Regions from separate parts of the Thioalkalivibrio nitratireducens DSM 14787 genome, predicted to be linked through region 1. Evidence: predicted binding sites of a transcription regulator. Region 1 holds the regulator's gene; each other region holds the start of a gene.

The links. The regulator sigma-54, encoded in region 1, starts transcription at its own class of promoters, with help from an activator protein. The targets are predictions, from matches to a motif close to TGGCANGNTNCNTGCTT.
Region 2: the regulator sigma-54 is predicted to act here: its motif matches at 3,831-3,847, upstream of TVNIR_RS11415 (nitrate regulatory protein).
Region 3: the regulator sigma-54 is predicted to act here: its motif matches at 8,770-8,786, upstream of TVNIR_RS00245 (pilin).

The regions. Positions count from the first base shown of each region.
Region 1 is NC_019902.2:2,726,501-2,736,804, reverse strand. It holds gene TVNIR_RS12530 (hypothetical protein) at 1-366, opposite strand, end outside; gene TVNIR_RS12525 (HPr family phosphocarrier protein) at 424-696, opposite strand; gene TVNIR_RS12520 (PTS sugar transporter subunit IIA) at 668-1,093, opposite strand; gene rapZ (RNase adapter RapZ) at 1,098-1,979, opposite strand; gene hprK (HPr(Ser) kinase/phosphatase) at 1,982-2,941, opposite strand; gene TVNIR_RS12505 (PTS sugar transporter subunit IIA) at 2,931-3,404, opposite strand; gene hpf (ribosome hibernation-promoting factor, HPF/YfiA family) at 3,408-3,737, opposite strand; gene TVNIR_RS12495 (RNA polymerase factor sigma-54) at 3,772-5,190, opposite strand; gene lptB (LPS export ABC transporter ATP-binding protein) at 5,356-6,126, opposite strand; gene lptA (lipopolysaccharide transport periplasmic protein LptA) at 6,135-6,650, opposite strand; gene lptC (LPS export ABC transporter periplasmic protein LptC) at 6,647-7,111, opposite strand; gene TVNIR_RS12475 (KdsC family phosphatase) at 7,222-7,761, opposite strand; gene TVNIR_RS12470 (KpsF/GutQ family sugar-phosphate isomerase) at 7,761-8,741, opposite strand; gene TVNIR_RS12465 (calcium/sodium antiporter) at 8,738-9,709, opposite strand; gene TVNIR_RS12460 (hypothetical protein) at 9,873-10,304, shown strand, end outside.
Region 2 is NC_019902.2:2,490,106-2,500,409, reverse strand. It holds gene msrP (protein-methionine-sulfoxide reductase catalytic subunit MsrP) at 8-943, shown strand; gene TVNIR_RS11435 (protein-methionine-sulfoxide reductase heme-binding subunit MsrQ) at 1,183-1,803, shown strand; gene TVNIR_RS11430 (hypothetical protein) at 1,851-2,459, shown strand; gene TVNIR_RS11425 (putative signal transducing protein) at 2,592-2,921, shown strand; gene TVNIR_RS11420 (NUDIX domain-containing protein) at 3,050-3,604, shown strand; gene TVNIR_RS11415 (nitrate regulatory protein) at 3,917-5,242, shown strand; gene TVNIR_RS11410 (CmpA/NrtA family ABC transporter substrate-binding protein) at 5,722-7,128, shown strand; gene ntrB (nitrate ABC transporter permease) at 7,157-8,128, shown strand; gene TVNIR_RS11400 (ABC transporter ATP-binding protein) at 8,137-8,931, shown strand; gene nirB (nitrite reductase large subunit NirB) at 8,931-10,304, shown strand, end outside.
Region 3 is NC_019902.2:30,691-40,994, forward strand. It holds gene TVNIR_RS00215 (IS66 family transposase) at 1-713, shown strand, start outside; gene TVNIR_RS00220 (glycosyltransferase family 39 protein) at 917-2,026, shown strand; gene TVNIR_RS21175 (GtrA family protein) at 1,950-2,396, opposite strand; gene TVNIR_RS00225 (glycosyltransferase) at 2,389-3,333, opposite strand; gene TVNIR_RS00230 (glycosyltransferase) at 3,770-4,996, opposite strand; gene TVNIR_RS00235 (glycosyltransferase family 2 protein) at 4,986-5,876, opposite strand; gene TVNIR_RS00240 (hypothetical protein) at 6,317-8,203, opposite strand; gene TVNIR_RS00245 (pilin) at 8,280-8,714, opposite strand; gene TVNIR_RS00250 (Uma2 family endonuclease) at 9,454-10,014, shown strand; gene TVNIR_RS00255 (Uma2 family endonuclease) at 10,102-10,304, shown strand, end outside.

The DNA of each region.
Region 1 (10,304 bases):
GGCCGCGCCGCCCGGGGCCGGTTCCGTGAACCGAATCGCCGGATCCCACTGGAAGGACAGGCGTAGTGCCCCGCTGCGGCCGCTGCGCGGATTCTCCTGCGAGCGGTCGTAATCACGCCAGGCCGCGGGCCGGCCCTCGGCGTCGCGCAGCACTCCGGCGAGGTTGCCGCTGTGCGCCGGTGGCCACCAGTGGTTTACCCCAGCATCGAAATCGTCGATCACGGCGCGGACGGGGGCCGTTCCGGCAGCCGGGCGTTCGAGCACCTGCGCCACCGCCGTCGGTGCCAACACCAGTGCGAGGCATAACGCGACGATACCCGACAGCGTTCGCGGACGGATTGTCATAGCGGCGAAGCGCTTCTTCACGCCGGACCTCCGGTCTGCTCGGGTCATGGGACGGGAACGGCGGGGCCGCGAGCGCGGCTAGCTCTCCTCGCCGAAACGGTTGGCGACGAGTTCGCTGAGCGCATCCAGGGCTTCCTCTGCGTCGGACGCGCCGCCGGTGCGGATTTCGATCTCGCTGCCCTGCGCGGCCGCCAGCATCATCACTCCCATGATGCTCTTGCCATTCACCTCGCGGCCATTGCGGGACACGAACACGTCGGCGTCGTAGCGGCTGGCGAGGCCAACGAACTTCGCCGCGGCGCGCGCGTGCATGCCCAGACGGTTAACGATGGGAACCGCGCGCTGCGGCATCGGAGCATTCCTGGTCGCAGAGTAGGATGCCGTCGTGGCCTCCGCTGATCGCCTTGTTCACCAGCTCGGTCAGCGGCAGGCTGCGGTAGTTGAGTACCCGCACCAGCATCGGCAGGTTCACGCCCGCGATCACCCGCCGCTTGGGTTCGCGGGCGAGCCGGCCGGCGATGTTCGCGGGGGTCGAGCCGAACATGTCGGTCAGGATCAGCACTCCGTCGCCGTGATCGAGGCTGCGCAGGCGCGCACGGGCGCGTTCCTCGATCGTGTCCGGGTCGTCGTTCTGGGACATCGCGAGCGCCTCGCAGGCCCGGGGCAACTCTCCGAGCATGCTGCGTGCCGTCTGCAGCAGGGTGTCTCCGAGGTGCTGGTGCGTGATCAACATCAGGCCGACGGCCATCGTGTTACTCCGCGTCCGTGAGGGGGGTATCGAGTTCCCGGTGGCGGGTACTCACCGTGACATTGTCGGCGCTTTGCCACGCCTTGGCCAGTCGGTCGACCAGATAGACCGACCGATGCCGGCCGCCGGTACACCCGATCGACACCGTCAGGTAGTTTCGGTGATCTTCCAGGAAATGTGGAAGCCATTGCTGCAGGTGCGAGTGGATGCTGTCGAACATCGCGGCGACCTCCGCGTGCGTCTGCAGAAACCCGGCCACCGGAGCCTCGAGCCCGGTGTACTCGCGCAGGCCCGGCTCGTAGTAGGGATTCGGCAGGCAGCGCACGTCGAACACGAAATCGGAATCCACCGGCGATCCGTTCTTGAAGCCGAAGGACTGAAACAGCAGCGACAGCCGCTTCTGGCGCTTGGCAGCGAGCCGGTTGCGCACGGTCCGGGCGAGGTCGTGCATGGACATCCGGCTGCTGTCGATCGTTACGTCCGCCAGGGCCGCGATGTGCCCCAGCCAGTTCCGCTCCATCGCGATCGCCTCGACCAGCGGCAGGCCCTTGCGTGCCAGCGGGTGCCGCCGGCGGGTATGATGATAGCGGCGCAGCAGCACCTCGTCCGAGGACTGCAGGAAAACGACCTCGACCTGCACGTCGTTGGCGCGCAAGCGGGCGAGGGTCGCGGCCAGAGCGCCCAGGGCGTGTAGCCCGCTGCGCACGTCCACGCCCACGGCAATGCAGCCTTCGTTGCGGTGGGTGCTGTCACGCAGCTCCTGGATCAATGCGTCCAGCAATGCCAGGGGCAGGTTGTCGACGCAGAAGAAGCCAGCGTCCTCGAGCGTGTTCAGCGCGACGGTCTTGCCGGAGCCCGAGAGTCCACTGACGAGCAACAGGCGCATGTTCATGGCGCCTGCTCCGATCGCGCGCTCTGCATCTGCAGCCGCTGCCGGGTGCGCAGGTCGTCGCCCGCGACGTAGCCTTGCAGGTGCAACAGGTGAGCGCGTACCGCGGCCTCGATCATCACCGCGATGTTGCGCCCGGGCGCGACCGGGAGGCTGACCAGCGGAATCCGCAGGCCCAGGATCTCGATCTCGCCGCGGCAGCCAGTCAGGCGGTCGTCGGGCACCGGCGGGGGGCGGTCACGATCGCGCAGGTCGATGATCAGGCGCAGGTACTTGCCGCGCTTGATCGCCGAGTCGCCGTACATCGCGCGGATGTTCAGCACTCCCAGCCCGCGGACCTCGAGCAGATCCCGCAACAGGGGAGGGCAGGTGCCCCGGATGATGTCGGGGGCGATGCGGGCGAACTCAGGCGCATCGTCGGCGATCAGGCGGTGCCCGCGGCTGACCAGTTCCAGCGCGACCTCGCTCTTGCCTACGCTGGAATCCCCGGAGATCAGCACCCCGGCTCCCAGGATCTCCATGAACACGCCGTGGCGCACCGCGGTGTGGGCCAGGCGCTGTTGCAGGAAGTAACGCAGCAGCGCAATCACCTCGTGACTGCTTGAACTCGTGCACAGGATCACTGGCAGCGGGTGCGGACAGTGCGCGGGCAGTTGTTCGAACGGACAGGTTCCCTCGGCGAAGATGACCGCGGCGGTGCCGGTGGCCGCGAGGTCATGGATCAGCTTCTCGTGCTCGGTGGGCCCGAGGCTCTCGATGTAGGCGGCCTCGCGGTCGCCGATCACCTGGATCCGGTTGGGCCGGATCAGGTTCAGGTGGCCAGCCAGCGGCAGGTCGCTGTCGGTCGTGCCGGGCAGGATGCGATCTGCCGCGACCTTCTGCCCGTGCACGTAGGTCAGCCCCATCCGTGGCCCGAGGGTCGCGACCAGGTCGGCCAGGGTGAGCTTGTCAGGCATCATGGAACGCAGCGGTGGCGGCCTGCTGCAGTCCCGGTGGGTCGACCGCGCGGCGCATTGCGGCGATGTTGTCGGGCCGGGACAGTGCCCGCGCAAGCTGGGCCAGCAGTTCCAGGTGGTCGCCGGTGGACGCTTCCGGGACAACCAGCGCGATCAGGATGTCGACGGGTTCGTGATCGAGTGCGTCAAAATCCACGCCCTGATCGACCCGTAGGATCGCGACCCGGGGCGCGTCGAGTTCAGCCATCCGGCCATGGGGGATCGCCACCCCATGGCCGAGGCCGGTGGAGCCCAGCCGTTCCCTCGCCGATAGAGCATCGAACACGAGGTGAGTGGGCGGCCCGGCGGCCGACTCGTCGGCCCCCCCGGCCAGCAGTTCGCCCAAGGTCTCCAGCGCCCGCTTCTTGCTCGAAACCGTCGGCTCGATCTGGACGCGTTCCAGCGTGAGGAGGTCGGCGAGCCGCATGGCTCAGGCGGTTTGCTGTCGGTTGCGCATCGCGCCTTCGGCGCGGTGGTGGTCCTTCATTTTCTCCTTGTGCTTGATCAGCTGCCGGTCCGTCTTGTCGATCAGGCCATCGATCGCCGCGTACATGTCGTCATGCGTGGTGTCGGCGTGGATCTGGTTGCCGCTGACCTGCAGGTTCGCCTCGGCCTTGTTGTGGTTCTTCTCCACCGTGAGCACGACATGGATATCGATCACCTGATCGAAGTGGCGCTCGAGGCGCTGGAACTTGTCCTCGACATAGTCACGCAGGGCGCTCGTGATGTCGACGTGATGACCGGTCAGGTTGATTTGCATACTCACACTCCTTTCATGGGTGGGAACGCGAGCGCTAGACGAGCTGCCGTCGTTCGCTCGATGGCGGCAGGTTCATTGCCTCGCGGTACTTGGCCACGGTACGCCGGGCCACGTTGATGCCCCGGTCCGACAGGACCTGGGCGAGTCTGGAATCGCTCATTGGGCGATCGGGAGGTTCTTCGCTGATCAATTGGCGGATCATCGCACGGATCGCGGTCGCGGAGCATTCGCCGCCGTCGCGGGTGCCCACGTGGCTCGAGAAGAAATACTTGAACTCGAACACGCCGCGCGGGGTATGCATGTACTTCTGTGTGGTGACCCGGGAGATCGTCGACTCATGCATCCCCAGTGCCTCAGCGATATCGCGCAGGATCAGCGGCTGCATCGCCACCTCGCCCTGTTCCAGGAATCCGGTCTGGCGCTCGACGATCGCACGCGCGACCCGCAGCAGCGTTTCATTGCGGCTGTGTAGGCTTTTCAGAAACCAGCGCGCCTCCTGCAACTGGTTACGCATGAAGGCGCTGTCGCGGGCGTCGCTGACCCGACGCACCATGCCGGCGTACAGGCTGTTGATGCGGATCCGTGGCGCGATCTCGGGGTTCAGGTCCACGCGCCAGCCGGTGCCGTCCCGGCGCACGTAGACGTCCGGAGTCACGTATTCCGGGGGCTGGTTGCTGATCTGGCTGCCGGGCCGGGGGTTCAGCGTGCGGATCAGTTCCAAGGACCGGGCCAGTTCTGCTTCGCTCAGGCCGAGTGCGCGTTGCAAGCCCTTGAAATCGTGCCGTGCCAAGTGGTCCATCCCATCTGCGACCACCCTCAGCGCGGCGTCGCGCTCGGGCGTCGCCGGAGGGAGGCTGCGCAACTGGATGGACAGGCACTCGCGCAGGTTGCGTGCGCCTACGCCGACCGGGTCGCATTGCTGGATCCAGTGCAGTACGGCCTCGATTTCGTCGATGCCGACTTCGGTTTCGCCGCCCAGCGTGTCCTGCAGGCTGTCCAGGTCGGTCTCGAGGTAGCCGTCGGCGTTGATGCTGTCGATCAGCGCCGCGCCGATCCTGCGGTCGGCATCGTTCAACGGGCTCAGGTGCAGCTGCCACAGCAGGTGTTCGTGCAGGCCGCCACCCGCCCCCGCCTGGTTCTCGAACGGATCCCGGTCGTCCGATTCGCTCCGCTGTCCGGTGCTGCTGCCGTAGTCGGTGGTGTCCCAGGACTCACCGTCTCCGGGCTGGTCCGGCGCGGATGCCTCGGTCTCGGGGCCGGTCTCGGTCTCCGGCGTGCCGTCGCTCGTGTTGGCATCCTCTGCAAGCTCCAGCATCGGATTGCTCTCCAGCGCCTGTTGCACCTCCAGTTGCAGTTCCAGCGTCGACAGTTGCAGCAGCCGGATCGCCTGTTGCAGCTGGGGCGTCATGGTCAGCGTCTGACCCAGCTGGAGGTTCAGGGATGACTTCAACATGCGGCGGCACTACAGGGGGCATTGGTGTTCATGGCTTCATGGTACTGCCTGTGCACGCGCTTTTGCAGTCTCCTGCAGCCAGGGCGGGTTCGCGGCTGGTCTTGCGCAGATCCGGCGCGCCAGTCGCAGGCCGGGAATCCTGCTGGCGTAGACGCCCCGGGACTGCTACAGGCGGAAGTGTTCGCCCAGGTAGACGGTACGTACCCGGTGGTCGGCGAGCAGTTCCGCGGGGGTGCCCTCGCTGAGCAGCCGTCCCTCGCTTAGGATGTAGGCGCGGTCGCAGATTCCCAGCGTCTCGCGCACGTTGTGATCCGAGATCAGCACCCCGATGCCGCGCTGTTTCAGATGTCCGATCACGTCCTGGATCTCGACCACGGAGATCGGATCCACGCCGGCGAACGGCTCGTCGAGGCAGACGAACTGCGGGTTGCCGGCCAGCGCCCTGGCAATTTCGGCGCGTCGGCGCTCGCCGCCCGACAGCGCGATACCGGGGCTGTCGCGGACCGTTTCGAGCTGGAATTCCTCGATCAGCGCATCGCCGGTCTCGCGCCGGCCGGCCGCATCCAGGTCGCGGCGCAGTTCCAGCACGGCCTGCAGGTTCTGCCACACCGTCAGCCGCCGGAAGATCGACGCCTCCTGGGGCAGGTAGCCGAGACCCAGCCGGGCGCGCAGGTGTACCGGGGCCCGGGTCACGTCGCGCTTGGCCAGTTCGATCCGGCCGGCATCCGGCTGGATCAGGCCGACCAGGATATAGAAGCAGGTCGTCTTGCCGGCACCGTTCGGCCCCAGCAGCCCGACCACCTCGCCGTGACGCAGGTGGACGTCCACCTGGGACAGGACCGTCCGCTTGCCGTAACGCTTGGTCAGGCCGGTTCCAGTCAGGCAGGCGTCGGCAGCGCTCGCCGGACAGGGGGTTTCTGGCCCAGCGGCCCCCATCGCCAAACTCATTCCGGGCGCGGGAGGATCGTGATGTGTACCCTCCGCGTTTCGCTGCCCTCGATCCCGATGATGTCCTGTGCGAGGTCGTAGGTGATGCGCTCACCGCTGGCATCTTCGGTTGCGGTCTGCACCCGCGCATCCTGCAACAGCACCAGGATCTGGTCGTCGAAGGTGTATTCCATCCGGTCGGCGGTGGCCACGCGCGGCTGCCCGGCGGGGTCGGGCGATTCGGCCCGGACCGGGTTACCCTCGGCTTCCATTCGTACCGGGCGCCGTTCCGGGGCGTGGATCACGATGCGGTCGGCATGCAGCGTGAGGTTGCCCCGGGTGACCTCGACGCTGCCGCTGTAGGTTCCGACGCCGCGCCGGTCATCCATCTCCGCGCGGTCGGCACTGATATGGACCGGCAGTTCTTCCAGAGTCTGGGCGGCCAGGATCGCCGGAGCGGCAAACAGCGCCAGGCCCAGCAAGGCGGTCGCGGCACCGACAGGTGACTGGGGGGCAGGGCGGGTCTCGTTCATCGTCGCATGTCCCGTGGGTTTTCCGGAGCATAGACCGTTTCGACCTCGCTTCGCAGTTCGATGAGGTCGGCCGCCACGTCGGCGTGCATCCCGATGCCGGTCATGAACAGGCCCGGACGGACCAGCGTGGCCCGGGCATCGGTGAACACCTCGCGGGTGTCGGTCACGATGGTCACGTCGGCACTCGTGATCTCGGTCTGCGGCTGCTCCGGGCTCGGCAGGCGCAAACCCTCCGTGGTGCCCAGCAGCACCAGCCGGTGCGCTGCCGGGTAGTGTACCGCGGCGGGCGCGGTCCAGACCCAGTCGATATGGCCGTCGGTCAGGAATTCCAGACGCGGATCCTCGGCGCGCTGCAGGCCCAGTTCGTCGAACTGCTGGAGGCTCTCGCCTTCTAGTACATGGGTGATCTCGCCGCGTTCGTCGGTGACCCGCAGCACGAATCCGGTGATGTCGAGCTGCACGCCGGGTTCCAGCGCCACAGACGCGGACGGGGCAGCCAGGGCTGCAGCCAGGGTCGCCGCCGCGGCGCGCCCGCGTCCGGCGCCAGGAGCCTCGGCAGGGAGCGCGCCGCTTAGTGTCGGAGATAGGCATCGAGGATCTTCTCCAGGCTGCCCCGGGCGGCCAGCAGCTGCTCGCAGATCTCGCGTACTGCGCCGCGTCCGCCCGGTGCGGCGGTGACCCAGTGGGCGTTTTCCAGCACCAGCGGATGGGCGTCGGCAACGGCGATGCCCAGTGACACTCGCCGCATCGCCGGCAGGTCGACGACGTCGTCGCCCACGAAGGCGGCATGTTCCGGCTGGTACCCGCTTTGTGCGAGCAGTTCGGTTACCGCATCCCCTTTTTCCCGACGTCCCTGCAGGATGTGCTCCACCCCGAGATCCCGCATCCGGTGCAATACGACCTCCGAGCTTCGTCCCGTCAGGATCGCGAGTTCGAGACCGCCTTGCTGTGCCATGCGGATGCCATGGCCGTCACGGCTGTTGAAGGCTTTGTATTCCTCGCCCGCATCACCTAGGAACAGGCTGCCGTCGGTCAGCACGCCGTCCACGTCGAGGATCAGCAGGCGGATCCGGCGTTGATGCTCCTTCAGGGTTTCGGGAGGCAGCGGCATCAGGCCACCCCCGCACGCAGCAGGTCGTGCATGTTGATCGCTCCTACCAGGCGTTGTCGTTCGTCGTCGATCACCGGCAGGGCATTGATCCGGCGGCTCTCCATGATCTGCAGGGCCTCCGCCGCCAGCCAGTCGGGGCGCGCGGTGCAGCCGTTGCGCGTCATCACCTCGCCGACGGTCAGGCGGTGCAGGTCGAGGCCGCGGTCCAGCGTCCGGCGCAGGTCTCCGTCGGTGAACACGCCCTCGATGGCGCCGTCGTCGTTGCAAATCACGACCATTCCCAGTCCCTTGCGCGAGACTTCGAGCAGGGCGTCGCGCAGCAGCGCGCCGGCGTGGATGCGCGGGATAGCATCACCGGTGCGCATGATGTCACCGACATGGATCAGCAGGCGCCGTCCGAGGCGCCCCCCGGGATGGGAGCGTGCGAAATCGTCGGCCGTGAAGCCGCGCGCGTCGAGTACTGCCACCGCCAGCGCATCGCCCATGGCCAGCGTGGCGGTGGTGCTGGAGGTCGGCGCCAGCCCGAGCGGGCAGGCCTCGCGCTCGACACTGATGTCCAGATGCACGGTCGCCTCGGTCGCCAGCCGCGACCCGGGGTTTCCGGTGAGCGCGATCAGAGGTACGCCGAGGCGCCGGATCAACGGCAGGATGGTCAGGATCTCGTCGGTTTCCCCGGAATGGGACAGCGCGATCGCCACGTCGTCGCGGGTGATCATGCCGAGATCCCCGTGACTGGCCTCGCCTGGGTGCACGAAGAACGCGGGTGTACCGGTGGAGGCGAAGGTCGCCGCGAGCTTGCCGCCGATATGGCCCGACTTGCCCATGCCGGTGACAACCACGCGGCCGCGACAGGCCAGGATGTGCTCGCAGGCGGCCAGGAAGGTCGCGTCGATCCGGTCCGCCAGGTCCGCCACGGCCCGCGCCTCCGTTTCGATCACGGCCAGCGCGAGCTTGCGGGTGTTGTCGGGGTCCAGTGTCATGCGGCGGCACTCCAGCCGATCAGGATCAGGTAGCCGGCGAACAGCCCCAGCAGCAGCGCGCCTTCCCAGCGCTGCACGCGGTGCGGGCCGCGCAGGCCTGCCGCCAAGAGCAGGAGCAGCACGGTCATGGCGAGCATCACGGGATAATCCCGCATCAGCACGCTCATTTCCACCGCCGACGGTGCCAGCAGCCCGGGAATCGCGAGTACGCACAGCAAGTTGAAAAGGTTGGAGCCGATCACGTTCCCGATCGCGAGATCCGTCTCGCCCTTCCGGGCCGCGACCACCGACGTCGCGAGTTCCGGCAAGCTGGTGCCGATGGCCACGATCGTCAGGCCGATCACCAGATCGCTGACGCCGAGTGCCCCGGCGAGTTCCACGCCGCCCCAGACCAGGATCCGGCTGCCGGCGAGCAGCAGCACCAGGCCGACCGCCAGCCAGGTGACGGCCCGGTCCAGGCCCATCCGGGCTGGCATGGCCGCCTCGACATCCACGCCCAGGCGGTCGGGATGGCCGCGTCCGCGCAGGCTCTGGACGACCAGCCAGACGGTGAGGGCTGCGAGACCGGCCAGCAGAATCAGGCCGTCGAGCCGGTCCAGCGACCCGTCCAGCAGCAGCACCAGGCCCAGCAGGGTCGCTCCCAGCAGGATCGGAAACTCGCGACGCAGGATCCCCGACGCCACCACCAGGGGCGCGATCAGTGCGGTGGCGCCGAGCACCAGGCCGATGTTGGCGATGTTCGAGCCGATCGCGTTGCCGACGGCCAGGTCCGGGTTGCCCTGCAGCGCGGCGACGATCGATACCACGACCTCGGGCGCGGAGGTGCCGAAGGCGACGATGGTCAGCCCGATCAGCAGCGGGGTGACACCGAGCCCGCGCGCAAGTGCCGACGCCCCCAGCACGAGGCGGTCGGCACCGACAGTCAGTGCCGCGAGACCAGCCGTGACCGCCAGAACGGGAAGCCACATCGACGCGATGCTCCGAGTGAGCGTGGGCAAGAGTGTACTGCCGGGGATCGCGGCTCGTCTTTTCCCGGTCGGTCCGCGGCGGGTTTTCAAGCAGGCGGCAGGATGGCTACCATCCCGCGACCGTGGCCTGTCACGGCCGATCCTGCAACCGGAGCGCCGCTTGATGTCTGACACCGACCCCCGCGGCCTGCGCCTGGCCGCGGTTCTGGACGACACCGATACCACCTGGCAGGACTTCTACCCGGAAGGTCTGCCGGAAGACTGGCGTTTCGCGTTCTATGGCCACTACTGGGGGGAGATCCTGATTCCGCGGCAGGCGTGGGGCCGGTTTGCCACCAATGCCGGCTGGGTCTCGGAATTGCCAGAGGCCTTTCAGGTATATTTCGAGGTTCCTCCAGGTGCGGCGCATCGCTGTGATGAACTGTTGCAGCTCCTCGGGGGGCACCTCGGTGGATGCCTGCTGGAGGGGGAAGGGAACGCCGGTGCCGGCCTGCTTCCTGCCGTGCCGGTGTACCTGCGCCGGTCCGACCCTGCGCTCGAGGGCGTGCGCTCGTGCCGGTATTACACGGGCTCCGGTGGCGGCGTGCTGGTGCTC
Region 2 (10,304 bases), 240 kb from region 1:
CCCGCCCATGCTGATCCGCACCCGTCGTCGATCCGAGGCCAATCCCAGCGAGATCACACCCAGGGAGGTCTATCAGCGCAGACGCGATTTCCTCCGTGGCGGCCTCGCCCTCGGCGCCGGGCTCGTTCTGCCTGCGGCGGGGCAGGGGAGCGCGGCGCTCGAGTACACGCCCGGATCGTTCTCGACCGACGAGAAACCCACTCCGTACGAGGACGTAACGACCTACAACAACTTCTTCGAACTGGGTACGGGCAAGGCGGACCCGGCGCGCAACGCGCATCTTCTGACGACCGAACCCTGGACAGTCGTGGTCGACGGGGCGTGTTCCAACCCTGGGCGTTACGCGCTCGAAGATTTCCTGCGGCCCTGGGAGCTGGAGGAGCGGATTTATCGCCTGCGCTGCGTCGAGGGCTGGTCGATGGTGATCCCCTGGGTTGGTTTCGAACTGAACCGGGTGCTGAGGAAGGCCGAACCCGACGGCTCGGCGCGCTACGTCGCGTTCGAGTCCGTGCTGGATCCTGACAACCTGCCCGGGCAGCGGCGCCCGGTATTGGAGTGGCCGTATACCGAGGGACTCCGGCTGGACGAGGCAAAGCATCCGCTGACCCTGCTCGCGGTGGGCCTGTACGGCGATGCGCTGCCGAACCAGAACGGTGCACCGCTGCGACTGGTAGTGCCGTGGAAATACGGCTTCAAGAGCATCAAGTCGATCGTTCGTATCCGCTTCACCGAGGTCGAGCCGACGACCGCGTGGAACCTGGCACAGCCGAACGAGTACGGTTTCTACAGCAACGTGAACCCCGATGTCCCGCATCCGCGGTGGTCGCAGCGCACCGAGCGCCGGATCGGCGAATTGCGCCGGCGCCGGACGCTGATGTTCAACGGCTACGGGGACGAGGTCGCGCATCTCTACGAGGGGATGGACCTGAAACGGTATTTCTAGGGGAAACGTGAATCATGGTTCTGGTCATTGCGAGCGAAGCGCTCCACTCCATATGGAACAGGCGAAATCCACTCCTTGTGGATCGCGCCTTGTGGATCGCTATGTCCCGCCGCGCTGCGCTCGCGGCCGCAGGCCGCCCGTGGCGATGACACCGAACCCCGAGCTTTCCTGAGGGACCCGTGGGTTCGTCGTTCCGTGGGACGCACGACCGGGCGCGGTCCGGCCGGCGATCGGCCGTAGTGCCACCGTTCGTGTGGTGGCTGGCACTGTCGGCCGGCCTGCTGCCAGGCGCGTGGCTTGCCGCCCGGATCGGCGGTGCTTTCGGCGGGCTGGGCGTCAATCCGATCGAACGGCTCCTCGCGGATACGGGCACCGTGGCGATGATCGTGCTGCTGGTGGCGCTGGCGGTGACCCCGCTGCGGCGGCTGACTGGGTGGGCCGCGATCGGCCGGCTGCGGCGCATGCTGGGGCTGCTGGCGTTCGCGTACGCCAGCACGCACTTCGTGGTCTGGTTCGGGGTTGACCTGTTCTTCGACCTGCTGCTGATCCTGGATGACCTGACCACGCGGCCGTATGCGATGGCGGGATTCGGTGCCTGGCTGATCCTGCTGCTGCTCGCGCTGACCTCGACCCGGCGCGCGGTGGCACTGTTGGGACGCAACTGGGTCCGCCTGCACCGGGCGGTGTATCTGGCCGGGGTACTTGCGGTCGTGCACATCGTCTGGCTGACCCGCGCCGATTACCGTGACGCCATGCTGTACACGCTGGTCCTCGGACTTCTGCTCAGCCTTCGGGTCGTCTGGGCACTGAACCAACGCCGCAGAGCCCGCGGAGAACCCGCGCGAAATGGGGTCGTATGATCGGCAGGGCTATACTCGCGGGCATGCATTCTGTGTCGGAGCCGTTCTTGCCCAGCTTCATCCTGCAGTTCCTGCTACCGGCGCCTGATCGCCCGCAACGTACGCCGGTCGCGATCCGCGCCGAGGGTGAATTGCCCGAGTATGCCCAGATCTGGATCTGGGACATGCTCTATGCCCGGCAGCTGTACGCGATGGCCGAGGGTCCGCTTGCTGCGGAATTGCGCGAGACGCTGGAGATCTGGGCTGTGAACATGTCCAGCAAGGTTTTCCAGCCGCGCGATCACGTGCGTTCCAAGGGGCACCTGCAGTTGTCGGACGATCTGGAATGGGTCGTTGATGCAGACGCGGAGCAGGTCGCCCAGAGCGTTCGGGTCGAGGTCGAGGGTAGGGGCGGCGCCGGCGATCTGCCGCGGATTCGCGTGAGCCCGGATATCCTGCCCAACGAAACCCGTTTCTGGCTGGTTCTGGCGCTGGCACAGTATTTCATCGACGAGAACGACCTGTTCGCGCGCGAGCTGCCGATCCACGTGCTGGCGTTCCGCAAGTACCACGCCGACATCCATCGGCCGGACACGCCGGAAGCCGCCGAGGAGGCACCGTTCTACGCGATCCAGAAGGCGCTGGAATATTTCCAAAGCGCGGGTCATGCCCGCTGAGGAGCGAAAGGTGTACGAACGCTGTATTCGCCGCGGGGGCCGGGTCCTGCACGTGTCGCCGGTGAGCCGTTGCACCGCCCGATCGGTACTGCTGGTGCGGTGTGCGCCCACCGGCTGGGGCCGGGTCGCGTCATGAAGACCGTGTACACCGCCGCCGACCCGATCATGGCCGGGTTCATCGAAGGTGTATTGCAGAACGCCGGCATCCAGGCCCACGTGTTGCAGGCCGGGCTCTACGGCGCGGCAGGCGAGATCCCTCCGAACGAATGCTGGGCCCGGGTCGTGGTCGTGCACGAGGAACAGGCCGAGCAGGCGCGTGCGGTGATCAAGGAATACCTGGAAGCCGAGGCGGATCCTACTGCCTGCGACTGGACCTGTCCGCGCTGCAAGGAAAGGAGCGAGGCCCAGTTCACCCAGTGCTGGAACTGCGGCTACGAGCGCGAAACCCCGCCGGGTCGCTAGCGCCTTACCCCCTTCCCAACCCTCTCTCCCTGGAACGGCGGAGGGGCGTGTTTTCCGAGCCAACTTCAGGCCTTTATCCGCCACCACATGGGTGCCATCATGCCGCGGAACCCGACCGGAGGGACCCTATGCGCAACCCCGAAGACGATCACCTGTACGAGGCGACCCTCTCCTCGGAGACCGTGTTCGACGGCGTAGTGATCAAGCTTTTCCGCGACCGCATTCGCCTGCCCGACGGGAGCGAAGGAATACGCGAATACATCCGGCACCCGGGTGCGGTGCTGATTGTCGCCCAACTCCCGGACACCCGCCTGCTGTTCGTTCGCCAGTTCCGCTATGCCCTGGGGCGTTCCGTGCTCGAACTGCCCGCGGGGCGCATCGATCCCGGTGAGGCGCCTGGCGACTGCGCTCGCCGCGAGTTGCTGGAAGAGACCGGCTACGAAGCCCGGGACTGGCGGCCGCTCGGGTCGATTCACACCTGCGTCGGCTACTCCGACGAGCGGATCGACGTGTACTTGGCCCGCGAGCTGACCGAGGTCGGCGCCGAGCCCGACGACGGCGAGTTTCTGGAGATTCTCAGCCTGACTCCGGACGCCGCCGAACAGGCGGCCCGGGACGGGCGCGTCACCGACGCCAAGACACTTTCCGCGCTGTTCCTGGCGCTGCCGCACCTACGCGGCTGACCGACCGGAGACGGGCCACTACGCGCGGCCCTCGACGCTGCTCGGCGGTAGGCACCCGGAACGGGCGGAAGAGACCGCAGGCCGTCACCCGCCGTTCCCACGCCAGGGTTGCCGCGAGCGTTGCAGTGCTGCCAACGCTGGTTGGCGAGGGTGGGGGGCGGACCGTGCCGGCCTTCGTCACCCCGTTGTGAGTCCGCTGGGCGTGGTGGCTCCGAGGCGACTTTCCCGGTACGGATCGTGCATCCCGCTGGACGATGGGTCCGGATCGGTGCGCGGCATCGGTCGCGCAGCCGGGCTGGGGGGACACGCGGAATGGACACGGCGGAACGCAGCGCACTGGAGTTTCTGGTTGCGGCGCGGCGCTGCGAGGTGGCGGCGCTGGAGCAGCTCGCGCAGGCGGTGCAACTGGTCGCGGTCGTTCGCGCGCTGATGCACAGCCTGCAGCGCGAACGTGGGGCGTCGAACCTGTACCTCGGGTCATCTGGCCGTCGGTACGGCGAACGGCTCCAGCAGTACCGCGAAGATTCGGAACGGGCCCAGGCCAGTTTTCTGGAGCACCTGTCGACCTGGTTGAATCCGGGATCCCGCGGGTTGCAGTGTAGCCGCCTGCTCGGTGGCATCGCGCTGGCGGTGGACGGGCTTTCGCGGCTCCCCGAGTTGCGTGCTGCGATCCTGCGGCAGGATGTCGACGCGCCCGAGGTGATCGAGCGGTTCACCGAACTGCTCGGCCACCTTCTGGGGGTGGTGTTCGAGGCGGCCGACACGGCCGTGGATCCGGAGGTGTCCCGAGCACTCGTTGCGTTGTTCAACCTGATGCAGGGGAAAGAACTTTCGGGCCAGGAGCGCGCGATCGGCGTGGCAGGGTTCAGCCGCGGCTGGGGCGACGAGACGCTGCGCCAATCGCTGGTGCACCGCATCGATGCCCAGGAGCGCTGCTTCCGGATCTTCACCGAGTTCTGCGACGAGGATTCGCTGCGTCTCTGGCAGGAGTGCCAGACCGTGCCCCACACGGCCGAACTGGAACGGCTGCGCCGGATCGCCTGTACCGGCAGCCGGGATGGACTGCTAGAAGGATCGCTGGACCTCGCCGAACTCTGGTTCGCCCAGGCGACCCATCGCATCGACGCGTTGTGGGGGGTAGAGGAGCAACTGGAGGCCCATTTGCGCGGCCTCTGCGAGCGCCGGCTTTTGGAAGTGCGCGCGGTTCTGGAGGATGCAACCGCGTTGACGGGCGGTGGGGAAGCCGATTCCCGCGGGCGGGAACAGCCATCGGCGGTGATCCTCGGCAGGCCGCTGCCGGTCACTGGCGAGGCGGGTGCGGCACGGTTGATCGAGCTGGAACGCCAGCGGCTGGAGGGCAACGGTGGCCTGCTGCAGACCTCGTTGATGGACCTGGTGCATGTCCAGTCGCGGCAGTTGCACGCGATCGCGGACGAGCTGACCGCAGCGCGCGAGGCGCTGGCCGAGCGCAAGCTGATCGAGCGGGCGAAGTCTCTGCTGATGAAGCACCGCAACCTGTCCGAGGAGCAGGCCTACCGTCTGCTGCGCCAGACGGCGATGAACCAGAACCGGAGGCTTGCCGAGGTCGCGGAAGCGACCGTGGCCATGGCCGATGTGCTGGCCTCCCCGGTCACGTAGACCAGCCCCCCAGCCGAACCGGCGGTGGCCGAATCCCCTTGGCCCGATGGTTCACACGCGACACCCCATTGGCGAGAGGGCTCGCTTCCTAAAGGTAGACATCCCCGCGCCTGCAAACGCGGCGGGGGCGCACCACAGGCGGGCACGGTGAAGGTAATGGCACCAGCCTAGTGCGGTGACTGCCATGTCCCGGCGGTGCGGCGCCTGCGGTGCCGCACTTCGTGTTCGACCGGCGTTACCGCGATTTCTGGCGCCAAGTCGTTGAAGGAACAATGAGCACCGTATGGCAACGGATTGTGTCGGCACGGCCGTGACCGAGTTGGCACGGTGTCTGCTTGGCTTATCGCGAGCAGGACCAACGGCGGTCCTTCGCTTTGGATTCGGACAAAGGCGTCCACCCGCAGGTTGCGTTCTTCGCGGCCTGCACGGTGCGACGCCTTTTTGTTGCGCAGGTTTTCCAACAGACAAGGGGGCAGTTCATGAACGATCAGAAGCAGCCGGGCAATCCTTCACGGCGTCGATTCCTCGGTGCGCTCGCCGCTGGTGCGGGCGCGATTACGTTGGGTACGCACCCGGACTTCTTCCGCGCCGCGGCCTGGGCGGGGGGTGCCGAAGGCCTGGAACGAACGAAGCTCAGCCTGGGGTTCATCCCGCTGACCGATTGTGCACCGCTGGTGATGGCCTACGAGAAGGGGTACTTCAGGAAATACGGCCTCGACGTGACGGTGGCGAAGGAGGCCTCCTGGGCCAATATCCGCGACAAGGTCTCCGTCGGAGAACTGGATGGCGGGCACATGTTGGCGGGCATGCCGATCGCGGCCAGTCTCGGCGTGGGCGCGACGCGCAGGCCGACCGTCACCGCGTTCAGCATGGACCTGAACGGCAATGCCATCACGGTCTCGAACGACCTGTACGACCGGATGCTGGAGGCCGACCCGGAGGCGATGGCCGAGCGCCCGATGACCGCCCGCGCGCTGAAGAAGGTGATCGACGCCGACAAGGCCGCGGGACGCGAGCCGATGACCTTCGCGATGGTGTTCCCGGTGTCGACTCACAACTACGAGCTGCGCTACTGGATGGCCGCCGCCGGCATCGACCCGGACCAGGACATCCGGCTGATCGTGATCCCGCCGCCGCAGATGGTCGCGAACCTGCGCGCGCGCAACATCGATGGCTACTGCGTCGGCGAGCCCTGGAACGAGCGCGCGGTGGACGCCGGGATCGGGCGGGTAGTGATCACCAACTACGAGATCTGGAACAACAATCCCGAGAAGGTGCTGGGGTTCAACCAGGACTGGGTGGAACGGTACCCGACCACCCACAAGGCGCTGCTGATGGCGCTGATCGAGACCAACCGCTGGATGGATGATCCGGCCAACCGCATGGAGGTGGTCGAGACGATCTCGCAGAGGCGCTGGGTGAATGCCCCGGTGGACGTGGTGAAGATGTCGATGACCGGCACCTTCAAGTACGCGCCCGACGAGGAACCGCGCCAGCTCCCGGACTTCAACGTCTTCTACCGCTATGCCGCCACCTTCCCCTGGCGCTCCCACGCCGAGTGGTTCCTGACCCAGATGATCCGCTGGGGCCAGGTCGAGACGCCGATCGACATCCGTGCCGAGGCGGCCCGCGTGTACCGCACCGACCTCTACCGCGAGGCGGCGCGGGCGCTGGGCATCGCGTATCCGACCGTGGACCACAAGACCGAGGGCGACCGTGCCGAGCCCTGGATGCTCGAGGCCGCGAGCGCGCCGATTGCGATGGGCCCGGACCGGTTCTTCGACGGCAACCGCTTCGACCCGACCGATCTGCTCGCGTACATCGACGGCTTCGCAGTGCACAACCGCAAGGTCGCGATGGCCGATCTCGCCGCGATGAACGCCTGAACCGGACCCGGATACTGGAGGAACACCCATGAGCCTCTCTCTTACCACCATTCCGGCCGCCGGATCCCCGCGGCCCGATGCCGTTCCGCGTCGGGACACGGTTTCGCCGGGCCCCGCGATTGCTGGGCCCGCTCGCGAGGAACCGGCCCGGCCTGCCGATGCCGCCGTGGGGCGGCCGCAGGAACGGATCGCGGTGGACCGGCGTTTCGAGACGATGGTCGAGAAACTGCGACCGCTGACCCTCGCGATCCTGCTGCCGACGATCACCTTCCTGATCGTGCTCGGCGCCTGGCTGTTCGTGCACCAGGAAATCGCCCCCGACTTCCCGTCGCCGGCCGCGACCTTCGAACACGGCGTCGAGATGCTGTCGGACCCCTTCTACGACTACGGTCCGAACGACAAGGGCGTGGGCTACCAGTTGCTGTACTCCATCGGCCGGGTCCTGGTCGGTTTCGGCATCGCGGTGGCGGTGGCGATCCCGATCGGCATCCTGATGGGACTGTCGCGGACCTTCGACCGCGCCTGGCAGCCGCTGATCCAGATCCTGCGCCCGGTGTCGCCGCTGGCCTGGCTGCCGATCGGGCTGCTGTTGTTCAAGGCGGTGGACCCGTCGGCGATCTTCGTGATCTTCATCACCAGCATCTGGCCCACACTGCTGAACACCGCGGCCGGGGTGCGCGCGATCCCGCAGGACTACATGAACGTGGCCCGGGTGCTGCGCCTGTCGCGGACCGAGCTGCTGTTCAAGGTCGTACTCCCGGCGATCCGGCCCTACGTGATCACCGGCATGAAGCTGTCGCTCGGCATCGCCTGGATGGTGATCGTCGCGGCCGAGATGCTGACCGGCGGCGTGGGCATCGGCTTCTACATCTGGGACGAGTGGAACAACCTCAAGGTGGAATCGATCATCGTCGCGATCCTGCTGATCGGCCTCGTCGGGATCGTGTTCGACACCGTCATGACCCTGATCCAGAACCATTTCGACTACGAGCGCAAGTGAGGTCCGACATGCAGGCACAGTTGCTGATCGAACGCGCGGGCATCGAGTTTCCCGCCCGCACCGGCCCGTTCCGGGCATTGGAAAACATCGATCTCCGTGTCGACAAGGGCGAGTTCCTGTCGATCATCGGCCACTCCGGCTGCGGCAAGTCGACGATCCTGAACATCGTCGCCGGCCTGCTGCGCGCCACCGAGGGCGTGGTGCTGATGGACGGCCGCGAGGTCTGCGAGCCGGGCCCGGAACGGGCGGTGGTGTTCCAGAACCACTCGCTGCTGCCCTGGCTGACGGTCTACGAGAACGTCCGGCTGGCCGTGGACAAGGTCTGGCGCGGCCGAAGCCGGGACGAACGCGACCAGTGGACCCGGCACAACCTCGAGCGGGTGCACATGGGGCATGCGCTGGACAAGCGTCCGAGCGAGATCTCCGGCGGCATGAAACAGCGCGTGGGTATCGCTCGGGCGCTGGCGATGGAGCCGCACCTGTTGCTGCTCGACGAGCCCTTCGGCGCGCTCGACGCGCTGACCCGGGCGCATCTGCAGGACACACTGATGCAGATCCATGCGGAACTGGGCAACACCGTGCTGATGGTCACTCACGACGTCGACGAGGCGGTGCTGCTGTCGGACCGCATCGTGATGATGACCAACGGCCCCGCCGCGACCATCGGCGAGATCCTGAGGATCGACCTGCCGCGCCCGCGCCGGCGCCTGGAGATGGCGGATTCCCCCGAATACAACCACTACCGGGCCGAAGTGCTGCGTTTCCTGTACGAACGCCACCGCCAGCCCCAGGAGGCCGCGTGATGCTGACCCGAACCGGACAAAAACCACGGCTGGTGCTGGTTGGCAACGGCATGGCCGGCATGCGCACCGTCGAGGAACTGCTGAAGCTGAAACCGGACATGTACGAGATCACCGTGTTCGGCGCCGAGCCGCATGGCAACTACAACCGCATCCTGCTCTCGCCGGTGCTCGCGGGCGAGAAGACCGTCGACGAGATCCTGCTGAATGACGACGGCTGGTACGCCGAGCGCGGCATCCGGCTGCACAAGGGCCGTCGGGTCGCGCACATCCACCGCGGCCGCCGCGAGGTGGTCGCGGAAGACGGCACCCGCGAACCCTATGACCGCCTGCTGCTCGCGACCGGATCGACGCCGTTCGTGATCCCGGTGCCGGGGCACGATCTGCCGGGCGTGGTCAGCTTCCGCGACCTGCAGGACGTCGATGCGATGCTTGCCGCGAGCCGCTCGCACCGCCGCGCGGTGGTGATCGGCGGCGGACTGCTTGGGCTCGAGGCCGCGAACGGCCTGCTGCGCCAGGGCATGGAGGTCACCGTGGTGCATCTGATGGACACCTTGATGGAGCGCCAGATCGATCCGCCGGCGGCGGCGCTGCTGCAGCGCTCGCTGGAGGCGAAGGGCCTGCAGTTCCGCCTCGCGGCGCAGACCGAGGCGATTCTGGGCGACGGGCGGGTCACCGGCGTGCGTTTCCGCGACGGCACCGAGGTCCCGGCCGACCTGGTGGTGATGGCGGTCGGCATCCGGCCCAACGTCGAGCTGGCGAAGGCCTCCGGGATCCATTGCGAGCGCGGCGTGGTGGTGAACGACACCCTGCAGACCTACGATCCGGTCGTGTACGCGGTCGGCGAGTGCGTGCAGCACCGTGGGCAGTGCTACGGGCTGGTGGCGCCATTGTGGGAGCAGGCGAAGGTCTGCGCGAACCACCTCGCCGAGTACGGCATCGCGCGCTACGAAGGCTCGGTGACCGCGACCCGGCTGAAGGTCACCGGCATCGACCTGTTCTCGGCCGGGGACTTCCTCGGGGACGAGCACAGCGAGGATCTCGTGTTCCAGGACGCGGCACGCGGCGTGTACAAGAAGCTGGTGCTGCGCGACGGCGTCGTGCGCGGCGCGGTGCTCTATGGCGACACGATCGACGGCTCCTGGTACTTCCAGCTGCTGCGCGAGGGCACACCGGTCAACGATCTGCGCGACGGCCTGCTGTTCGGGCAGGCGCACCTCGGCGATTCCGGGCACGGCGACGACAAGACCCGGGTCGCGGCATTGCCGGACGCCGCCGAGATCTGCGGCTGCAACGGCGTCTGCAAGGGCGCGATCGTGCAGGCGATCACCGAAAAGAAGCTGTTCACGCTCGACGACGTGCGCGCGCATACCAAG
Region 3 (10,304 bases), 1.3 Mb from region 1:
GCATCGCGGCGATCCACCAATGCCTGCACGAAGCCGGTCGCGCGGTCGCGCCGGTGATCGAGCGCGATATCGTGCCGTTGATTCGCGAGGCCGAACTGCTGCATGTCGACGAAACCGGCTGGAAAGAGGGAAACCAGCTCTTGTGGCTGTGGGTCTTTACCTGCACCACCGCCACCCTGTTTGCCATCGGCAGGCGTTCCCGCAGGATGCTGCACAAGATCCTGGGCGAAGCGTTCGTTGGCTGGTTGATGAGCGATGGCTTCTGGGCCTATCGCGATTACGATCGCCGCTTGCGCTGCCTGGCGCATCTCATCCGCAAGGCCCATGGGCTGGACCAGAGCCTCGACCCACTGGCGCGACCGTTTGGTGCCGCCACCCTGGCCCTGTTCGAGGACCTGCTCCAGCAAGTCTACCAGGCCCGGGAAGGACCACAGCCTCCGGCCGATCTGTACCAGAAAAACCGCGGCAAGCTCGACGCCTTCAACGACCTATGCGTGGATCACTGGGACTGTGCGCACGAAAAGACGCGGCAACTGGCGCGCGAGTTCACCCATGACTGGGAGGCGATCTGGGCCGTTCTGGAGTTTCCGCGGTTGCCCATCACGAACAATTGGGCCGAACAGGCCTTGCGGCACTGGGTGATCAGCCGTCGCATCAGCCAGGGCACCCGGACCGAGCAGGGTTCTTGGCCTTCGCGCTCCTCGTCAGCGTGATCGAAACCTGCCGCAAGCGCGGGGTCTCGCCCTGGCCCTACCTGGCTCAGGTGGTCCAGCAGCGGCGCAAAGGCGAGCCGGCCCCCGTTCTGCCTGAACCCGCCCCGGCACCATGACCTTTCGCCGCATGCGGTTGTAATACCAGCACTCAAGCCTGGGGGAGTGAACGCATACTTTTCCTGACCCTTTTCATCGGTGAGGAGATCACTGCCGATACCGTTCGGCGCATCCAACTGGCGCAGGTGTTCTTGGGGGTCCTTACGATCCTGCTGGTGTTCGATCTATCGCGGCGCTTTCTCCCAGCGCCGCTCGCCCTCGTCCCCGCGCTTCTCACCGCGTTGAGCCCCCATCTCGCTACATCGGGGATCTACCTCCTCACCGAGACGCTCTTCGCATTTCTGCTCGTGCTCACATTCTGGATCCTTGCCCGTGGCATCGATCATCCGAGGGCCGGCTGGCTCCTGTTGGCAGGCGCGGTGTTGGCGGCCGCGGCACTGACGCGTCCGGCGGTACTGTATTTCGTTGTCCCGCTGGCGTTACTGGTTGCAGTATGGCAACCCAATCGACTGCGTTTGGCTGTGGCACTGGTCCTTGGCTTTTTGCTCGTTTTCCTTCCCTGGACCGCTCGAAATCTGCATACCCTTAACGTAACGTCTGACAGCGCGCTCACCATAAATTTTTTGCATCACGGGCTATACCCCGACTTCCTTTATAACGACGACCCGCAGACCTTTGCGTACCCATATCGGTACGATCCCGAGTCCGATCGGATTTCTGAGAGTGTCGGGTCGGTGCTCCGTGAGATTGGCGACCGGTTTCAGGCAGAACCGGTCCGTTACGCACATTGGTATCTCGTCGGCAAACCCATGATGCTTTGGTCGTGGCATCTGACCGAGAGTATCGGCGGTCCCTTCGTGTATGAGGTTTCCAAGACACCCTATCTCACTCTCCCGCATTTCCGGGGGACCTATGCACTGATGCACATACTGCACTGGCCGCTGGTGCTGCTTGCGGCAGTGGCCAGTCTGTTGGTCTGGTTGCCTCGGGGCGTGCTGGCGCTAAGTAGCAGCACCCTGTGGGCCGGTCGTTCAATCGCCTTGCTGGTGATGTTTTTCTTGGCGATCCACATGGTCGGGGCACCGTTCCCGCGCTATTCGGTGCCGATGCGGCCATTTATCTATGCCCTTGCGCTTTTCCCGATCGGGTGGCTTTGGGAGCGCTGGGTAGGTGGTTGGCTCAGCGCAGCTTGGCGCCGGGCCTCGCTCCGAACACCAGCCATTTCGAGCCCGCAAAATTCAAGAGAAAACCAGTGAGGGAGCCCACCGCGACTGCAAGCACTGGCGCGTCCCGAAACGGCTGGCTCAAGTACACCAGTAGGGCGTAGACTGTGTAATTCACCGCGCCGCCTGCCGCGTTGACCGTGAGAAATCTCAGCCACTGACTGCCCAACTGTGTCGATGTGCTTACAAAAGTGAAGCGGCGGTTCAGAAACCAGGTGGTGGTCGCGGCTGCGAGGTAGGAGACGACCCTCGCCCTGTAAAGGTCCATGCCCCCAAGGTGAATCGCTGCCAGCAGGGCGAGGGCATCGACTCCGAAGCCCACGACGCCTACTAAACCGAACCGCAGCGCTTCCCCGGTCCACCGTCGCGTATGCTCGCGGGCTTGACGGACCCCGTTATTCATTCCTGCCGGGCGGCCCCAACACGGCGAGATAGAAGAGCCTTTTCATTTCCCTCCGCCCGAGAGTGACCGTATTCAGTATGAACCCACTGGTCAGGCTTACGAACGCGAGAAGCATCAGGCCGGTAGCGAGGATCGCAGTCGGGAATCGCGGGACCAGACCGGTTTCCATGAACTCGATCAGCACCGGGGTTGCCAGCCCGACAGACACCAGTGCCAAGAACGCGAACACCGCGGAGAAGAACGGAAGCGGTCTCTCATCGCGGACCAGAAGCGCGATAGTCGCCAGTATTCGTGCGCCGTCGCTCAGAGTACGCAGCTTGCTGGGCGAGTCGAACGGCCTGGCGCGATAGGGAGTGTCGATTTCATCGATAGGAAGGTGGAGTCCAAGCGCGTGAACCGTCAGTTCCGTCTCGATTTCAAATCCAGTCGATAGTGCTGGGAAGCTCTTGACGAAGCGGCGGGAGAACACCCGGTACCCTGAGAGCATATCGCTGACCCGGTGGCCGAATACCAAGCCAACAATGCGAGTTAAGATTGCGTTGCCCAATCGATGGCCCGTCCGATACGCGTCGGACTCGGTTTCGACCCGGGTGGCGGTAACCATGTCGAGTTGGTTGTCCAGCAGTAGATTGATGAGCAAGGGCGCACTGGCTGCGTTATAGGTGCCGTCACCATCGACCAAGACGTAGATGTCCGCTTCGACGTCGGCGAACATCCGTCGTACTACGTGTCCCTTTCCCTGCTGCACTTCGCGGCGGACGGTGGCGCCGGCATCGCGAGCCAGGGCCGCGCTGTCATCCGTAGAGTTGTTGTCGTAAACATACACCTCGGCACCCGGCAGGGATTCGCGGAACGTGTGTACTACCGAGGCGATCGATGCCGACTCGTTGTAGCAGGGAATAAGCACGGCGGTGCGGAGGGTCTGGCCGGATGTCATGCTCGCGGATCATCCATGACAGTGGGTGGGTTATGTAGCATGGGGGTGTTTCGAATAAGCCAGTTCGGTTCATTGCATTGCGGTGTCGAAGGGCAGGCCTCGGGTGAAGGTTGTATGCCGAAAGGCTGCGGTACGGTGTCGATGGTTACACATCTGGGCTGACGTGCGGCCCCGGTCGGTCACCAGCCGGTGGAACCGGCTGGTGACCTTGCCGGTACGTACAGCGCTCGGAATCTGTCTCGTCATCGCAACAGTTCCCCGACGGGTCGCCGCACGATGAGGCGCGCTTCCGACCGCCGGAGGGCTCAATCATAATGGCTTCGCCACGGCAACGAAGTATCGCGAAAAAGCTCGGACGCTCCCATGTCAACACTCGCCCCCCGTGATCTCCACCTGCGCCGTACCGTGTGATCATAACCCTTTCACGAGAGAGCTATTATTCTTGGCCCGACCCGAGAGAGCGATACAGCGCCGCGTACCGCCGCCGGGTGACGCTCCAGTCGAAGTTCTCCAGCGCGTAGGCGCGTCCGCGTTCGGCGATTGCGCGCATTCGTTCCGGTTGCTCGAGAGCCTCGCGGATCGCCGCGGCCAATGCCTGCGGGTCACTCGGGGGCACCAGAATCCCCGTTTCGCCATGCCGAATCACGTCCCGGACCGCCGGGAGATCGGAGGCGATCACCGCGCAACCGCAGCCCATTGCCTCAACCATTACCAGGCCGAAGCCCTCCTGGTCGCCGTCTGCGGCCTCTACGAAAGGAAACACCGCGATCGCCGCGCGCTGATAGTGTTGTGCGAGGGACTTGTGGGGTACCGGTCCACTGAAGTGCACCGAACCGTGAAGTCGGAGGACGCGGGCCCTTTCCGCCAGCGCGTCCGCCAGAGGTCCGTGACCGACGATCTCGGCCGTGAATGGAACCGAGGCTCCCGCTAGCTCGTGGAGAGCGTCCAACAGATGTTCCAGCCCCTTTTTCGGGACCAGTCTTCCGACGAACACCAGCCGCCAGGCGTTCCGGTCGGCCGCGTCCCTCGTTGGAACGAACCGGTGCCGCAGATCCGTGCCCATGGGAATCACTTCGGCGACGGCTCCCGGCTCGATTTCCCGCACTCTCACGGCCATCGCCCGACTCACGACGCTGATCCCGTCACAACGGCGCAGGATCGCGCGTTTCAGGCGTGTGAGCACCGGGCCGCGCAGCCCGAACAGGTCGCCGCCGTGGCTTGTGCAGAGGATGGGAACCCGGCGGTTTGCGATCACGCGGGCCACGATCGCCGCGAGGCCCTGCGGAATCAGCCAGTGGGCGTGGATCAGGTCGACCCGAGGTTCGCGGCGCAGACGGCGGATCGTGGTCCACACCAGTGAGGCGAAAAAGAACGGCAACTGCCCGAGGCGCAGAGGGTTCTCGCGCAGTCGCCAGGCCATGCCGCCCTGATACGCGACCGATTGCCAGCGCGGCCACCAGTAGCGGAAGCGTGTCACGGGAACGCCATGCATCCGTTCGGTCCTCGCCGCGCCGGGCGCATGCGGGGCGATCAGCTCGATGTCGAAATCGGCATTGAGCTCGCGCGCCAGGTCGAGGACGAAGCCAGGTTCCGCATCACCTGCCCAACGCGGAAGAGTCGAGCTGAGCACAAATACACGCGGCCGCCGTCCTTCAACGGCCATCGGTCCTCCCGCTTGTCCCCCGATACATCAACTGCGTGATCTGCTCCGAGACCAGTCCGATCAGGAAGATGGTCAGCCCTGCGGAGATCATGAACACCGAACCAAGGGTGAGCCGGCCGGTGCTGAGGTAGGTGTTCAGGTAGTGGCCGACGCCGATGAACCCATGGAGCGCCGCGATCGGCACGAAGATCTTGAGCGGCGAATACAGCGTGCCCACCTTGAAGATGATCAGCAGGAAGCGGATGCCGTCGCGGATCGGGCGCAGGTGGCTCATGCCTACACGCTTGCCGGCGTGGATCGGCACGTAGCTCACCAGATAGCCCGCACGGAAGAAGGCCATGGTCACCGTGGTCGGGTAGGAGAAGCCGTTCGGGAACAGGTACAGGAACTCCCGGAACTTGTCCGCGCGCACGGCGCGGAAACCGGAGGTGAGGTCCTCGATGCGCTGCCCGACGATCAGGCTGGCGAAACGGTTGTAAAAGCTGTTGGCCAGTCCGCGGCCGAGGCTCGCCTGCGAGCCGGCCTGCCGGGCGCCGACCGCCATGTCATAGCCTTCCTCCAGCCGCGCGATCAGGCGCGCGATGTCGGCCGGATCGTGCTGGCCGTCCGCGTCCATGAACACGAGGATCTCGCCCGTCGCCGCCCGGGCGCCGCTCTTGACGGCGGCGCCGTTGCCCATGCTGTAGGGGTGGCGAACGACGCGGGCACCGCCATCTTTGGCGACTTCAGCGGTGGCATCGTCCGACCCGTCGTCGACGACGATGACTTCTGCATCCGGATGCGATTTCCGGATTCCCCCGACGAGCGTGCGCAGCGAAGCCGCCTCGTTTTTGGCGGGCAGGATAATCGATACGCGTGGCGGGTCAGCTCGGTTTGCCATCGAGATCCTCGTCAGCCCGTTTGGCACCCCTGCGCCAGTCCGGGGCGTGCGCGAGCCGGGCAACGATGGGCCCGCTCGGGTTCATGGGTCGGCTCGCCCGCTATGATCGCATCGATCGGGTTCCCGCGGTGCCCTTGTGTCGTTGCTGTCATCGGAACCGGCCCTCCGTCCAATGTGCCGCTCTGTTATCTCGTTCCGGACACAGCGATGAACCGCGTGACTTGGAACGCTCCCGCTTGCGCGATATCGAGTAGCTTCGGTGCCTCCTCGGCGCGCCCATCTGCTGCAGGAACTGGCGAGATCGACTCGCAATTTCCTCTAGGGCATTGGATGCGTACCGGCCTTCCAAGGCGGTGGCAGTAGTGTGGGTCCATCGCATGTTACCAGGCGAGACCCCATGTATGACCCCATGTACCCGTACTGGTCCCTGTGTACAGTATCTATTCCAAGCTGATATCCTCCGCAATTCGCGCAATGTGCTGTTCGATTTCCATGTTCCGGATCCAGCGCCGAATCGGGTGGCTCGGGACATCCCCTTGAGCCTTAACGAGGAACTCCAGTGCCTCCTCCGAGCGGCCGTCGGCTGCAAGAAGTGCCGAGTAGAACTTCGCGTGATTTACGTGGCGGCTCAGCGCGTACATTCTCCCGACATGTTCAATCGCAGCCGATGTGTTCCCTTGTGCTTGTGCGATGAGTGCCTTGGAATTATAAACCTGGGTTTTGATTGGGATGCTTGACTGATAAGCGGGGTTGGTCAGCACAGCCTCGGCAAGCATCGAGAGGTCCTCGTGCGAGATCGCATCGCACTGGCCCCTGGCTACCATGGCTGTAAGGCCGACTAGTACGCTGCCTATCCCGTTGTTGTGCTTCCCACCCCGTATTTCGTTCGCCGCTTGTTCGGCCTCTTTGGCCGCCATCTCTTGACGCGGTTCTTCAAATACGCAGGTGAACAGGCGTTGCATTGCAAGTGAGCCGCTACCATCGGTCGGAGCGCCAAACTCCAGAACCCGATTCGCGGTATACGGGTCCCCAATGCGAAAATACTGATTTGCCAAAAACTGGTGTGCGCGCTGGGATTCGGGGTGTTGCCTTAGCCAGATTTCTCCAGCGACCAGGGGCTGGCCCCACAGGCTGGTCGTCGATGTTAGCACGATGGAAAATGCCAGCACATAGGCAACCGCACCGGCGCCGATCAACTTGGGCTTGAAACGCATGGCAAGAATGACGGCCGCTGCGACCGCGAAATATAGCCCAAATGCGGGAACGTAGTTGCGATGTGCGTAGTAGAGCTCAAGGTTGATGATGGTGGACTCGAGAGCGTGCCCGACGAGAAAGAATGCGACACCAAACAGTAGCCAGGGGCCCGCGTGGCGTAATTTCATCGCGCTGGCGACTACCGCGATCCATGCGGCAGTCGCGGCGAGAACACTGGGATTCGTCCAGATCGAAGGTGTCGTCCGGTCATCGCTGAATGGGGTGACGCTAGCGGTGTTCGGGATCAAGAGGTTTCGTACATAGTCCCATAAGATCGTCGGTTGGCTCCAGGCTCGCTCGATGGGCGCGATTTCTCGAACGCTCGAGAGCGTAAATATGCCCGGGATTCGCAGCGCCAAGTAGGTGGCAACGAGTGCGGTCGGTAGTGCAAGAAAAATCCATAGAAACAAGCGCAGGCTCGCAGCCTTGATTGGCAAATAGTGGCGAAGCAGAGTGATTTCAATCACCAGTGCGAGCGCGGGGACGAGTGCGCCGTTTTCTTTTGAAAGGGTCGCCAGAATGGTGCCGATGACGAGGCCGAGTGTCATCAGCCAGAATCCGGCGCGTGGTCGGGTTTGCAAAAGCATTCGTCCCCAGACATAGGCCGCCAAGCCAGCAAACGCGAAAAATCCCGCCAATACGCTCATCCGCTGGATGAGCATTAGGGTGGTGCTGGCAAGGAAGGGGCTGAGGACCCAAAGACTGCATGTAAGAAGCGCAACCCAGAAGGGCCTTGGGAATTGGATCGCCCGTGCGAGTCCCAAGGCAAGAGCGAATACCATGGCTCCGGTGCCGATGTGTAACAGTGCATTTGTTTGCAGCAAGGGTGCCAGATGATCAGGCCAGTGGTCCTTTTGCAACGCAAAGGAAGCAAGGGCTATTGGTCGACCGAGCGGACCCGCTTTTCCTTCGAACACGAACCGAAGTAATTCAAGGTTTGAGTCCGCTTGGAGCAGGGGATCAAGATTCGCTCGATCGTCAAAGTGCAAGGTGCCGCTGAAGCCCGGGCTGTATGCGATCCAGGTAATCGCTAGCAGCGCGGAGATAAGGGCGGAAACAATAAGTGGCCGCACCAGAACAAGCCCTCAAAAAAGAAGCCCAGCAGATGCTGGGCTTGGGTCTCGCCAAGAGACAAATGTGGCGTAGATGTCAATTACGGCAGGTTGCCGGGAGGTACTTCTGGGCAATGGCGGTGGAGCCGCATTCCCAAACGACCTGGCCGGCACCCGTCGTATAGCCAGTAGGCCTCAGAAAGAGGATGGAGTCATCCGCAATGCCGCCTCCGACTTCGTTGGATACCAGGACTTCGATCTGTTGGTTCTGCCATCGGACCGCGTTCACGAAGTTGGACTCCTGTGCCTCGACGGAGTAACCGTCGGTCGGGAGGTCGGAAAAGGTTGAGACATACTCGGCAATCGTGGTCCGAGCCGAGGATGCGGCGGTGATGGCTTCGGACATCTTTGCTCGCACGGTGTAGTCCTGATACGCCGGCAGCGCGATCGCGGCCAGGATGCCGATGATGGCCACAACGATCATCAGTTCGATGAGCGTGAAGCCCTGTTGGGTATGGCGTGCGTGTTTCATGGCTCTTCTCCCTTGGTGGGGCGTGTGGTCAAGGGTCATTCCCTCGACATAGGACGAGCATATTTCGTACCAGCATGGTTTGCCAGGGTTTTGGCCGTTTTTCGGGGTTTCCGGGCGGCTTCGCGGACCAGTTTGGGCCAGAAAGTGACAAAGGCTGTCACTCGGGGTGCGGGAGGTGTGCCTGTGAGGCGTCCGATATATATATCTGGAGATCTGGGCGCGGCAGCCGCAGGCCAGACGCAAGGGGATCGGCCTGAGCTTGTGCTCGCGGGCGAACGGCGCCGTGGGTGCCGATGGAAACAGCGTTGGTGCCCCGGCTCGAGGTCCCGAGCCTGCCGTTGGAGCGGCCGCGTTGTGCCTTGGGTGTGCTGCTGGCGGGGCGGATTCGCGGAACTGGGATCGATCCAGTCGGGCAGGGAGGTCCGGGTGGTCTATAGCCGTGGATGGTGTGGGCGAGTCCTGGCTTCTGATATTGCCTCGCTACCGCGCCGATGGATCGATCCGCGCGCTCCGGGCAGTGCGTGGTTGCGCTGCCGATCGCGGTCCGGTCCAGGATGCCCACCATGCTTGCCGGGCTGTTTCGGGCGCCCAGCCTCACCGGCCCTTCGGCAGGCCGCTTCAGGTATCGCGGCCGCCGTGCCATGATGAGCGTTCGGGTCCTCGAGCGTGGTCCTGGGCTCTAGGTACGTGTCGCCGCGCCCGGGCGGTCGCTACCGCCATGGAGGAAATGAGCATGAGCATGGCCGCCATTCAAACCGACCACGTTTCGGTAGAGGACTACCTCGCCGGCGAGCGAGACGGCGAGGTCCGGCACGAATACGTCGCGGGCCAGGCCTACGCGATGACTGGTGCGAGCCGCCGGCACGCGCTGGTCGTCGGCGCCCTGTTCGTTGCCTTGCGGCCGGGCGCAAGGCAGCGAAACTGCCAGTTGTTCACCAACGACATGAAGGTCTACGTCCACCACGCCGGCGACGACGCGTTCTACTACCCGGACCTTGTCCTCACCTGCGAAGCGGACGACCGGGAGGACTACTACCTGAAGCACCCGTGCCTGATCGTCGAAGTGCTGTCCGAGGGTACCGAGCGCATCGACCGCCGCGAGAAGCTCCTCGCCTACACTGCCGGGCTGCCCAGCCTGCGCGAGTACCTGCTGGTCGCCGAGCACCGCCGGCAGGTGGAGGTCTACCGTCGCAGGGAAAGCGACTGGGTGCACGAAACCTACACCGAGGGCAGCTCCCGGCTCGACTCTCTCGAGCAGGATCTCCCCCTCGAGAATATCTACGAAGACGTTGACGCTTGATGGGTTGGCAGGAGCATCTTCAACCGGGGCGGTTGCGGTAGACTCGTTTCCGGCCGATCGACGTCGAGGGTAGCGATGAACCTGCCAATGCAGATTTCACCGCTGAGCGCAGACGAATACCTCGAAGGTGAGCAGCGAAGCGACATACGTCACGAGTATGTGGCAGGCGAGGTCCATGCGATGGCCGGGGCGGGCGAGCGGCATAATCGCATCAGCCTGAACATCGCGTTTCATTTGCGCTCAGCCACCCGCGGTACACGCTGCGGTGCATTCATGAGCGACATGAAGGT